Regions from separate parts of the Bradyrhizobium sp. IAR9 genome, predicted to be linked through region 3. Evidence: riboswitches for the same ligand, from Rfam matches in the RefSeq annotation. Region 3 holds a riboswitch; each other region holds the start of a gene.
What was found. A riboswitch is a leader RNA that binds a small molecule or an ion and turns the genes downstream of it on or off. The one in region 3 is predicted to bind cobalamin.

Region 1 (4,277 bases), on a different contig from region 3:
GATGCGACGGCAGTAGGAACGGCCGGCACGACGGATTGAGCCGTACTGCTGCGAGCGCTGCCACCGAGACGATGAAGCCATCGATCAATACGGGAATACGGCGCTGCGCGGCCGCAATGATCGCACCTGAGATCGCCGCGATCTCCAGGCCGCCAACGGCGCATAGGATTTCTTCCGGCGAAGCGCCGCCAACGCCGTGACGCGCGATCGCCGCGTCGATCACGCGGGCCTTATGTGCGCGGCCGGCCGCATCGACGCCGGTGCCGCTGCCCGCGATCTCTTCGGCGCTGATGCCGAGCAGGCCTGCAGCAATCGCCGCCGACGTCGTCGTGTTGCCGATCCCCATCTCGCCGAAGATCAAGAGATCGGGCTGATTGGCTTGCGCGCGCGCAACCGCGCGCTGGCCGGCCTCGAACGCATACGCCAGCTCGGCGGGTGCGAGCGCGGCTTCGACGCTGAAATCGCGCGTGCCATGGCGCGGCTTGTCGGTGATGACACCCGCCATCGCCTCTGTTGCCAGCGTGCCGGCGTCGACGACGTCCAGGCTCGAGCCAAGCTCGCGCGCCAGCACCGAGATCGCGGCGCCGCCGGAGGCAAAATTCGCCATCATCGCGATGGTCACGGCTTGCGGATAGGCCGAGACGCCCTGCGCGACGATGCCGTGGTCGCCGGCGAAGACGATGATCGGCACCCGTGCGGCACGCGGCTGTTCGGTCGCCTGCAGGCCCGCAAGCTCGATTGCGAGCTGCTCCAGCCGGCCGAGTGCACCGGTCGGCTTTGTCAGTTGCGCCTGCCGTGCGATCGCCGCCTCGCGATGCACGGCGGAGACATCGGGGCAATTTCGGGTGACCCATTCGGAGAGCATGCTGCCTCGCTTACGGCCTGCGCTTGAGAATGTAGCTGTCCATGATCCAGCCATGCCGCTCGCGCGCTTCCTGCCGCGCCGCGACGATGCGCGGGCCAACCTCGGCGAGCACGCCGGACATGACGATCTGGTCGGGCATGCCGAGATAGGCGCCCCAATAGATTTGAATCCCGGCTGGATCAAGCGACTGGAATGCCGTGCCGCCGTCGAGCATTACAACAACGGTATCCACCCCTGCCGGCCAGCCGCCTTCGCGCAAACGCCGCCCCGTCGTGACCAGAAAGGGCTCGCCGATATCGTTGAGCGGCAGCGCATGCGCCGCGCACAGCGCCTGGATCGAGGTGATGCCGGGCACGACCTCGATGTCAGGCAAGGGATTGAGCCGCCGCGCAATGCGCAGCGAGGAGTCGTAGAGCGAGGGATCGCCCCAGATCAGCAGCGCAACCTTGCCCTCGCCTTCGAGATGGTTCGCAATCGCTTTCGACCAAGTCGCGGCAACCGCATCGTGCCAATCGTCCACGCCCTTGCGGTATTCCGCCTCACCTGCATCGCGCACGGGAAGGTCGAATTCGGCGATGGCTGTGTTATCTCTGGTGAGCACATCCGCGCAGATCGTCCGCCTGAGATCGGCGAGATCGGACTTCGCGGCACCCTTGCGCGGGATCAGGACGAGATCGGCGGCGTTGATCGCTCGAACAGCGGCGCGCGTGAGCTGGTCGGGATCGCCGCAACCGATACCTATCAGGGAGAGCGTGAGCATCGCGAACGCGACGGGCGGCCCTGCTGGCCGCCCGTTCGCTTGTCTCTCAGGCCGCGTTATGCAGGCGCGGGGTGACGAGACCGGGCGCGGTGACGCCGCGCAGCGACTTCGCCAGTGCCAGTACCGCGAGATCGGCGAGCGGCTCGATCACGATGACCAGCGCATAGGACGCCGCGAACGTCGCGATGTTGGCGAGGTTGCTCATCGCAAAGCCCGAGCCATAGAGCGCCCAGAACGCCACCCAGGCGATCACGCCGGCCTGGTAGGTCGTCGAGAGCGCCAACGCCTGCCGATACTTCAAATCGACATAGGCGGTGTTCCGCGAGATGATCCGCGTGGCGATCGCCTGGATCGCGAACAGCGGCACCAGCAGCGTCGTGACGTTCATGCCGTATTGCGGGATGTCGACCGGCTCGAAGAATACGCCCTGGAGCAGCAGGCCGAATGCGAGGCCGAAGGCCGCGGGCGCTGCGCCGAACAGCAGGAACAGTGTCGAGCCGAGAATGAAGTGCACCTCGGAGACGCCGACCGGGAAGTGCGGCAGGATCTCGAAGAAGATGAACACAAGGACTGTGGTGGCGAGCGTCCGCGCCGCGAACGACGTGATGCCCTGCTCACGCACGGTTTCCACCGCGAGCTTCAGCGCAACGCCGCCTGCGGCGATGCCGGTTGCGTAACTCAACACGAGCTTGGCGCCCGTCACGACCCCGGGTTCGATATGCATGGCTCAATTCCTTCCTGCCGTCACACCCGACGGCCTTGGCCTCAAAACGTGCAGGGCCGGTCTCCTGGCTCGCGGTTCCCCGGGATTTCCGGCCTTCCCGGACCTTGCGGCCCAGTGGCTGATCGGAGTCCCTCACCGCTTACAGTCGCGGGGGCGGCTGGGGTTTTGGGCGCCGCAACTGGGTCCGCCCACCCCCATTCCCGATTATGCTCCGGCGCTTTGCGTTGCGTCGAGCACCATGCCTCTCTTGTGTGCCCCTTTCGCTGAGCCTGCGTCAAGGGGCGAACGGCGGCCAAGGCCGTCATGACGGATAATCCCCCGCCAGCGCCCCAAACAGGATCACGGCGGCCGTCGACGCGGCGCCGCCGCGCGCAAGCTGCTCGGCAAGCTCGGCGATGGTGGTGCGGACCAGCCGTTCGTCGGGGCGGCCGAGGGATTCGGCGAACAGCGCGGGGGTATCTGCAGCGAGGCCGTGCGCGATCAACTTTGCGACAAGCGCGGGGAAGGTGCGCCGGCCCATATAGACCACGGTCGTCGCCTCAGGATCGGCCAGGGCCGCCCAATTCAGATTCGGCGGCAACTCGCCGGTGCCATCAGCGCCGGTGACGAATTGCACCCGGCGCGAGGTGTGGCGCCGGGTCAGGGGGATGCCGGCTTGCGCCGCGGCAACGCAGGCCGAGGTGACGCCGGGAACGATCTCGTAGCCGATGCCGGCCTCACGCAGCGTCTCCAGCTCCTCCTCGAGCCGGCCGAAAATGCCGGCATCGCCCGACTTGAGCCGAACCACGCGCGCACCTGTTGCGGCATAGTCGACCAGCAGGCGGTTGACGTGGTGCTGCTTGGTCGAGGGACGCCCTGCCCGTTTCCCCACCGCGACGAGATTGGCGCCGGGCCGGGCGAGATCAAGGATCGCGCCGGAGGCGAGATCGTCATAGAGCACGACGTCGGCCTCGCGCAGCCGCGCGGCGCCCTTGAGCGTGAGAAGCTCGGGGTCGCCGGGTCCGGCGGAGATGAAGGAGACGAATCCGCTCACCGGTCCTCCGCGATCAGATGAAAGAACGTGCCGGTGGCGTGGCCGCGCTGCGAGCCGGTCTCGGCAATGACGGCGCCGGTTGCATCGTGCACGACTGCCAACGGCGTATCAGGCTGGGCAAGAATGGTCGAATAGTGGAACTCATGGCCGCGCAGACGTGCACTGGGGCGATGTCCCGGCATCGGCGCGGCCAGCGTCGCGAGACGATAACCGAGATGCATGCGACGTTTGGCAAAGCTGGTCTCGAGGCCAAGCAGGCCTGTCATCTCATGGCGAACACCGTCCGCATCGGTCAAAGCGGTTCCCAGCACCATATAGCCTCCGCATTCGCCGTGCACCGGTCGCGTTTCGGCGAAGGCGCGCAGGCCGCTGCGAAAACGCGCATTGGCCGCGATCTTGCCGGCATGTAGCTCGGGATAACCGCCGGGCAGCCAGCACACATCGGCGCTCGCGTCGGGCGCTTCATTGGAGAGCGGCGAGAATGTCGAGATCTCCGCGCCCGCCCCGCGCCAGGCTTCCAGCATGTGCGGATAGACGAAAGAGAACGCCGCATCGCGTGCGAGCGCGATGCGCTGGCCCGGCGGCGTCACGTTTAGCCCATTCGCGGCAGGTTGCGGCGACCAGCTGGCGGCCGATCGCAGCACGGCATCGAGATCGACATGCTCGGCAACGAAGCGCGCGGCCTCGTCGATCAGCTTGCCGATCTCGGCCTGCTCTTCGGCCTGCACCAGGCCGAGATGCCGCTTCGGCAGGCTGATCTCGGCATGGCGCGGCAGCGCGCCGAACACGGCAATGCCGGCGTCGTTGAGCGCACGCCGCACGAGGTCTTCGTGGCGCGGGCTGGCAACGCGGTTGAGCACGACGCCGGCGAGCCGTACGCCGGGGCGATAATCAC
Region 2 (4,277 bases), on a different contig from region 3:
CAAAGCCGCGCCCGCGCAGCTCTGCGATCAGGGCATCGACCGGGCCCGTATCCGCGGCGGTGAGATATGAGCGATAGAACGTTACCAGCACACGCGGCTTGCCCTCGCCGTGCGCCGGTGCCGCAATGACGCCGCGGGCGGGATCGTAGAACCCCATCTCGGGCACGGCGGTGTCGCCGATAACAGGCCCGGCATAGAGTCCCGAAGCCAGTGCGAGCTGTGCGATCGCGGCTTGCGCGGCGACCGGTCCGCCAGTGTCGCAGAGCACCTTGAGCCGGCGCAGCGTCGAGACCGGCACGGTCGAGTATCCATCCAGCCGCGGATCGTCGCGGCCGTCGGCCGGCAGCACGGCCAGCACAATGCCACGGTCCTTGGCGAGCTGCCGGAGCGCAGCCAGACCATACGGCCAGTAGGACTCACCACCAATCAGACGAACCAGAATGCCACGCGCCTGAGACAGCGTGCGCTCGATATAGGTGTCCACTGACAGCGGATGGCGCAGCTCCGCGAGATTGGCGAGCCGCAATGACGGCAGGCTCTCGCGACCACGCCGCCAGCCGGCTGCGAACGCCGCGAGATCCGAATCCGAATACGAGAGCACCACGAGATCGGCCGGGTCCTGGCCGATATCCCTTGGCGTCGCGGTCTCCTCCAGACCGCGGCTCTCGCGGAAGACGACGTGCATCAGATACCTAGTCCTGCCTTGATGGCAGCCTCGTCGATATCGCCGTGCTCGCCGATCACGACGAGCTTCGACTGCCTGTGACCTGCGCCCCAGGGCTTGTCGAACTGGTGGCGCACACGCTCGCCGACCGCCTGCAGCAGCAGCCGCATCGGCTTGCCCGCGACCGCGATGTAGCCCTTAGCGCGCAGCACGTTCTGCTCGCGCGCCAGCTTCTGGACGGATGCGACCAGCGCATCGACGTCGGCGACTTCAGGGAGGTCGACCACGACCGAGGCGAAATCATCGTGCTCGTGCTCTTCCTCGCCGTCATGATGCGAGGGACGCGCGGCGAGATCGTTCTCGGCGGCGGCGCCAAGACCGAGGATGACGCGCGCATCGATCGCACCGTCGGTCACGGGGAGCATCGGCACGCGGCGCGGCATCTCGGCGGTGATGGCAGCCTTGGCCGCTTCAAGTCCCGCCGCCCCAGCGAGGTCGGCCTTGGTCAGCAGCACGATGTCGGCGCAGGCGATCTGATCCTCGAACACTTCCGACAGCGGCGTCTCATGGTCCAAATTCTCGTCCGCCGCGCGCTGCGCTTCGACGGCGTCAGGATCCGGCGCAAAGCGGCCAGCGGCGACAGCCTCGGCATCGGCGAGCGCGATCACGCCGTCGACGGTGATCCGCGAACGGATCTCCGGCCAGTCGAATGCCTTCAGCAGCGGCTTGGGCAGCGCCAGGCCCGAGGTCTCGATCAGGATATGATCGGGTCGCACGGGCCGCGCCAGTAGTTTTTCCATGGTCGGAATGAAATCGTCGGCAACCGTGCAGCAGATGCAGCCATTGGCGAGCTCGACGATGTTCTCCTCCGGGCAATTGGCATCGGCGCAGGATTTCAAGATCTCGCCGTCGACGCCCTCACTGCCGAACTCGTTGACGAGCACCGCGAGCTTCTTGCCGCCGGCATTGCTGAGCAGATGCTGGATCAGCGTCGTCTTGCCCGAGCCGAGAAAACCGGTGACCACCGTCACGGGGACTTTTGCGAGCGAGTTCATTCGGCGGCCTCCGGCACGACGGCAATGGGGGGAACGCGGGCAAGCGACTGCTTGCGGAATATTTCCGGCCGGCTGCGCCAGGGCACAAGGCCGTCAGGCGCGGCCGCATAGGCCGCGGCGCCCGCGACCACATCCTGCGCATTTGCATCCGACAGGCGGCCATAGACGTAAGACCACCGGCCGGGCGCGCTCAGTGCGACCGAGCAACCCTGGTTGCAGGCCGACAGGCATTCGACGGGAACCACATTGACACCCTCGGGCACGCCCGCGTCGAGGATCGCCCCATGCAGGCGCTTGCCGGGCGTCGCCTCGCCCTCGCCTGGCGTCTCGCCGGCACGGCAGGTGATGCAGACGTGAAGTGTGACGGTCATCGCCTCTTCCAGATAACAGCGGGAGGCGATGAGGCACACGGACCATTCTTCAGAAGGCCCGTTTTCCCCGTCGCGGAACACCCCGTCCGCCGGTCCAAAACTCGTCCGCGCTGGCAGGTCTCCCGGCTTGCGGAGCAGGGTTTTCCCCTTCGATCCCCGCCTTCCCGATTCCCTGAGGGAATCAGTGGCTTCGGACATCTCTCCGGTCACGGTCGCGGGGGCGGCTGCATTTTGGACCCAAATCTTGCCGATTCGGACCCTATCGCATTCCCTCTTCGCCTGTCATAGGACAGGAACCAACGCCGGGCCACCATTTGCCGGTGGCCGCCACTTGTCAAGCCGAAGGACCGGGACCCGATGACGCCTGAACCGGATACAAAAACGGCCGAAGAAACCGACACCCGCCACGCCACGAAAATGGCGAAGAAGAAGGCCGCCCGCGACAAGATCATGGCGACCAAGAGCGGCGAAAAGGGCCTCATCATCGTCCACACCGGGGCCGGCAAGGGCAAGTCCTCGTCGGCCTTCGGCATGATCGTCCGCTGCGTCGCGCATGGCTTTCCCTGCGCAGTCGTGCAATTCATCAAGGGCGCCTGGGATACCGGCGAGCGGCGCCTGCTCACTGGCCATTTCGGCGACCTCTGCCAGTTCCACGCCATGGGCGAAGGTTTTACGTGGGAGACGCAGGACCGCGCCCGCGACATCGCCGCCGCGCGCGCCGGCTGGGAGAAGGCCAAGGAGCTGATCCTCGATGAGAGCCTGCGCATGGTCGTGCTCGACGAGATCAACATCGCGCTGCGCTACGACTATCTCGACATCGCCGAGATCGTCGAGTTTCTGACCACCTCGAAGCCGCCGATGACGCATGTCGTCCTCACCGGCCGCAACGCCAAGGACGAGTTGATCGAGATCGCCGATCTCGTCACCGAGATGACGCTGGTGAAACATCCCTTCCGCTCCGGCATCAAGGCACAGGCCGGCGTCGAGTTCTGAGTTCGATGGCACGCGCGCTGATGATCCAGGGGGCCGGCTCGGACGTGGGCAAGTCGCTCATCGTCGCCGGTCTCGCGCGTGCCTTCACCCGGCGCGGCCTGCGCGTGCTCCCGTTCAAGCCGCAGAACATGTCGAACAATGCCGCCGTCACCGTTGATGGCGGCGAGATCGGCCGCGCCCAGGCGCTGCAGGCGCTGGCCGCTCGCGTCGAACCGCACACCGACATGAACCCCGTGCTGCTCAAGCCCGAGACCGACATCGGCGCGCAGGTGATCGTCCACGGAAAGCGCATCGCGACCGCGCGTGCCCGCGACTATGCCGCGATGAAGCCATCGCTGATGGGCGCAGTGCTGGAGAGCTTTGAGCGGCTGAAGGCGCGGGCCGATCTGGTGCTGGTGGAAGGCGCCGGCAGTCCGGCCGAGGTCAATTTGCGCAAGGCCGACATCGCCAATATGGGCTTTGCGCGCAAGGCGGACGTGCCGGTCGTGCTGGTCGGCGACATCGACCGCGGCGGCGTCATCGCCCAGCTGGTCGGCATCAAGACCGTGATCGACCCCGACGATGCCGCGATGATCCAGGGTTTTGTCATCAACAAGTTCCGCGGCGATCCCTCGCTGTTCGACGATGGCTACAGGCTGATCGAACAAAGAACGGCCTGGCTCGGCTTCGGCGTGCTGCCCTGGTTCGCGCGCGCCGGCGAGCTGCCGGCCGAGGACGCGCTCGGCCTCAGCGACGCGCGCAAGCCGGGCCAGTGCAAGATCGCCTGCCTGGCGCTGTCGCGGATCGCCAATTTCGACGATCTCGATCCGCTCAAGCTCGAGCCGGGCGTCGACCTCGTGATGGTACGCGCGGGCGAGCCGATCCCGGGCGATGTCCGCCTCGTCATCATCCCTGGCTCGAAATCCACCCGCGGCGATCTCGCCTTCCTGCGCGCGCAGGGCTGGGACATCGATTTGCTCGCGCATCACCGCAGGGGCGGCCATGTGCTCGGTCTCTGCGGCGGCTATCAGATGCTCGGACGCAGCGTCGCCGATCCTGACGGCATCGAAGGCACCGCAGGCGACACGCCGGGCCTCGGACTTCTGGACGTGGACACGGTGATGAGTCCGCAGAAGACGCTGACGCGTGTCGCGGCCGTGCATACCGACACGGACCAGCCAATCGAGGCGTACGAAATCCACATCGGCCGCACTG
Region 3 (4,277 bases):
CAGGCTATACGGTCGCATACCACTGCATAATTGAGCTATGCTGAGCTTGTGCTTCAACTGGGCTCAGATTTTCGGCGAATGTCCTTGCCGTAATCGAACCGGCGGTTGTCCTCTCTTCCGCCGAAGCCCGCGCGACGCATCAGCGTCGCTCCTCCCAGACTTTCGCCCGGCCCGCTAAGCGGGGGCCGGGCTTTTTTTGTGTTCCCAAGGCTCCATCGATTATGGAGAGCGCAAATGACCGCAAGAGGATCAACTTTGTCGAGAAGAGATCCAAGCCCGGATCAACGGCCTCGCGAATCGAATGCAGCGCGCAGTTGGCGGGCGGCAGCGACCATGTTCGCTAGCGCCGGCCGAACCTCCTCCCATTTGCGCGTCTTCAGGCCGCAGTCCGGATTGACCCAGAGCTGCGAATCCTGCAGCCGGGTCCGAGCCAACGCCATCAGCTCCTTCATTTCGCCCGCCTCGGGAACGCGTGGAGAGTGGATGTCGTACACGCCCGGCCCGATCTGATTTGGATATTCGTAGTTCCTGAACGCGTCGAGTAGTTCCATTTTCGACCGCGATGTCTCGATCGAGATGACATCTGCGTCCATTGCAGCGATCGCGCCGATGATGTCGTTGAACTCCGAGTAGCACATATGTGTATGAATTTGGGTTTGATCAGCGACGCCGGATGAGCAGATGCGGAAGCAATCCACGGCCCAATCGAGATAGGCGGTCCACTCCGACCGACGCAACGGCAATCCTTCGCGAAGTGCAGCTTCGTCGATCTGGATCATGGTCGCACCAGCATTCTCGAGATCGCGGACTTCGTCTCGGATCGCGAGCGCAATCTGGCGGCAGACCTCGCTTCTGGGAATATCATCGCGAACAAAGGACCAGTTCAAGATCGTCACCGGTCCGGTCAACATCGCCTTCATCGGCTTCCTCGTTAGTGATTGCGCGTAGCGCCACCAGCCTACGGTGATAGGCTTCGACCGCACTACATCGCCAAACAGGATCGGTGGCCTGACGTAGCGCGATCCGTAGGACTGCACCCATCCATTCCTGGTAAATGCGAATCCGGCGAGTTGCTCACCGAAGTACTGCACCATGTCATTGCGCTCGAACTCGCCGTGCACGAGGACATCGAGACCGATGTCCTCCTGCCAGCGTACGACGCGCGCCGTCTCCTCCTTGAGGAACCTGTCGTATTGCTCGTCGCTCATAGCGCCTCGGGCATGCGCCGCACGGGCATTCCGGACCTCTTTGGTCTGCGGAAACGATCCGATCGTCGTGGTTGGAAAAGCCGGTAGTCCGAAACGATTGCTTTGGATCTCGGCACGACGGGCAGATGGGCTCGCGCGCCGACGCATGGTCTGATCGATCGCTTTCATCCGGACAGCGACATTGGCATCATGGATTTTTGGCGAAGTCCGGCGGACAGTCGCGGCACATTCCGACTCGGCAAGAGCTAGCGCAACATTCTGGTCGCCTGCGAGTGCCCGCGCCAGGTTCGCGAGCTCTCGCATCTTCTGGACCGCGAAAGCAAGCCAGCTCTTGACGTCGGAGGCGAGCCCGGTTTCGAGTTCAACATCAATCGGCACATGAAGCAGCGAGCAGGATGGGGCAATCTGTACACGATCCTTGCCGAGCTTCGCAATCGCGGGTTCGAGCCGCTGGCGCAGCGACGACAAATTCGACCGCCATACATTCCGGCCGTCGACGACACCGAGTGACATGACTAGATCACTTCGGCCGCCAGCGATGATCTGGTCCAACAACTGTGGCGCTCGAACCAGATCGAGGTGCAGTCCGGCGACTGGCAGGCTCAAGGCGGTGTCCAGATTGTCCCCGAGATCGCCGAAATAGCTGGCGACTAAGATCTTGATGGCCGGCCCCTCCTTGGCGAGCCGGTCATAGGCATGTCGCAAAGATTGTCGCGCCCTCTCATCCAGATCAAGAACCAGGCAGGGCTCGTCGAACTGAACCCAATTTGCCCCACGTTTGGCCAATTCCTGCAGAACCTCGATATAGGCCGGTATCAATTCATCCAGTAGTAAGAGTGGCTGGAACGCAGGATCGGGACTCTTGCCGAGCTTTAGGAATGTGACCGGCCCGATCAGGACAGGGCGGGTCTGAAAGCCAAGGGCCTTGGCTTCCTCATACTCCTCGATCGGCTTGCGAGAGCATAGCCTGAAAGTCTGTCCCCTGTGAAACTCGGGGACCATGTAGTGGTAGTTGGTGTCGAACCACTTGGTCATCTCCTGCGCGGGTGCGCCAAATCCGCGCGGTCCGTGACCGCAACTCGCATCCTGATCGTCGCATTGTGACCCGCGGGCCATGGCGAAGTACGTCTTGAGCGAAACGGATTCGGCTTTCGAGGCGTAGATCTCCGGGATGGCGCCAACCATGACACTTGTGTCGAGCACCTGGTCATACAGCGAGAAATCGTTCGATGGAATAACCGTGACGCCGATAGATTTCTGACGAGCCCAGTTCGCGGCACGCAGGCCAGCTGCGTCCTCGAGCAACTGCTGTTCGCTGCTTTTTCCGGCCCAGTAGCTTTCGAGAGCGAGTTTGAGCTCGCGCCTTGGACCGATGCGTGGCGTTCCGAGGGTGGCAACCGGAAGGGAGAGAAGAGTCATAGCGTGAACCCCATGTTGGGGGCAAAGGCCATGGCGGACGCAGGCAGGGGAAGTCGCGCGGTGCGACGGCTGCTTGGCGCACCACCGGGACACCCCGCCCCGTGGACAAATATATTGTCGGGGCAGGTCTCCTGGCTCGCGGGTCATCGCTTCTGTCCGGCCTTCCCGAAGCCGCGCAGGCTTCAGTGACGTCGTTGGACAGCGGCTTGCCGCTCACAGTTGCGGGGGCAGCGCCGGCATTGTCACCGGCTTCCCTCTTAGCTCCGGATCAAATGGGAACCGGAGAACCTCGACGACTTGGATTATCGGCAAGAGAAGTCTTCCGTCAACCTCTCAGATTATGTCTCAAGCTGGTGCTGCGATATCCGCTACGCGAATGACCGTGCATCTTTATCGTTGAGTCGACGTAGAAGCGCTCTCCAGTCAGCGATATTGGAATGACCATCGCAGCTGCCCCCTTTGCCGCATGCCCGATCGATGGAAGGGACAAATGCGACTTGCGCGGTCGGGACTGCTGCCTCGAGCAGAACGCATTTGATGCGCGTCCCGGCTTCCCAGCGGTTCTTTGAGCACGTCCACCATCCAGCCACCTTCTCGGCCAACAGGATCCGTGTTGAATAGGCCCAAGCTGGGAAGCCAGCTACATACCCTGCCAGCACGTTGATTTGCGGTTCAGCAAGACTCCAAATGCTCGGCGGTGAAGATCGGCTTCGCGTCGTTGGCCGTCGAGTGCAAAGCGCTCCGGACTGAGGCTGTTCTCGAAGCGCCGCGAGTCGCGACGGGAGCGCCAAACGCACCATGGCCCATTGGCCGCAAATTGGCAGAGATCGAAACGCACATTCTGGCAACGATACCGAACCAAACCGTCGCGAGACGAGGATGCATAAGCCGCGCTGGATAGCGCTGAAAGGAAACATCGAGACCTGGGCCAGTCGGAAAGTCGACAAAGAGGACACAAAAGCGGTGTGAATTGCCGCCCATTACCTGGCACGAAGAATGCAAGACTTCGGCATGCCCAGTCTCCTCCTGCTGGGCAAGTCCAGTACAGCAAATTGAGGCTGTCGCCGGCAGCGAAGTTAGCGGCGCGTGACATAGAGGGGAGCGCCTGCTCGCACGGGACACCATCGGTCTCCCCGCCGCGTCGCCGCTAACTTCTTGCGCTCGCGTATAACAGGTTAAAGGTTGCCCCGCTTTAGAAATGACGTGTGGATGAAAGCAGATAGGCCGACAGTTATGAGGAAAATGTCTGGAAGACGCGCGTTATGGTTTTGTCTCGGTCAATCCCTGATATGCCTGGCCGGGCTGGCTGCGACGAGCAACAGTGTTCGCGCCAACGAGAGCCCCCTTATCGAAAGATTCAAGTCAACGTGGCGAGCGCAAGACGGCGAGACAATAGAACAAATTATCTCCAATGTCTCGAAGGTGGCGCAGTTCGTCCCTCGAATGTGGGGCGTCGCTGAACTTGACGAAAATGACTATGTTTTCGTTTCGTGGACCAGGCACCGCGTCGATACATCAGACGAACAGTACGTTATCACTTGGAAGGTCGCGCTCGACGGCACGATTCAACTTGCGTCGACCTATGCCAAACCGATGGAATTGGGCTGGCGCGCCCTGGCGCTCTCGTTGATCGCCAGTGAAGTCAAGGAC

Region 1: linked by a shared signal. The riboswitch ahead of GGD67_RS05340 (energy-coupling factor ABC transporter permease) and the one ahead of metE (5-methyltetrahydropteroyltriglutamate--homocysteine S-methyltransferase) in region 3 are both predicted to bind cobalamin.
Region 2: linked by a shared signal. The riboswitch ahead of GGD67_RS05405 (DUF1636 domain-containing protein) and the one ahead of metE (5-methyltetrahydropteroyltriglutamate--homocysteine S-methyltransferase) in region 3 are both predicted to bind cobalamin.

Annotation. Positions count from the first base shown of each region.
Region 1 covers NZ_JACBZW010000001.1:1,130,308-1,134,584, forward strand. The annotation lists gene cobT (nicotinate-nucleotide--dimethylbenzimidazole phosphoribosyltransferase) at 1-865, opposite strand, end outside; gene cobF (precorrin-6A synthase (deacetylating)) at 876-1,625, opposite strand; gene GGD67_RS05340 (energy-coupling factor ABC transporter permease) at 1,672-2,349, opposite strand; cobalamin riboswitch at 2,386-2,605, opposite strand; gene cobA (uroporphyrinogen-III C-methyltransferase) at 2,651-3,382, opposite strand; gene GGD67_RS05350 (cobyrinate a,c-diamide synthase) at 3,379-4,277, opposite strand, start outside.
Region 2 covers NZ_JACBZW010000001.1:1,143,872-1,148,148, forward strand. The annotation lists gene cobN (cobaltochelatase subunit CobN) at 1-685, opposite strand, end outside; gene cobW (cobalamin biosynthesis protein CobW) at 685-1,719, opposite strand; gene GGD67_RS05405 (DUF1636 domain-containing protein) at 1,716-2,090, opposite strand; cobalamin riboswitch at 2,185-2,406, opposite strand; gene cobO (cob(I)yrinic acid a,c-diamide adenosyltransferase) at 2,448-3,083, shown strand; gene GGD67_RS05415 (cobyric acid synthase) at 3,089-4,277, shown strand, end outside.
Region 3 covers NZ_JACBZW010000004.1:564,436-568,712, reverse strand. The annotation lists gene metE (5-methyltetrahydropteroyltriglutamate--homocysteine S-methyltransferase) at 282-2,627, opposite strand; cobalamin riboswitch at 2,731-2,934, opposite strand; gene GGD67_RS14640 (nodulate formation efficiency C protein) at 3,837-4,277, shown strand, end outside.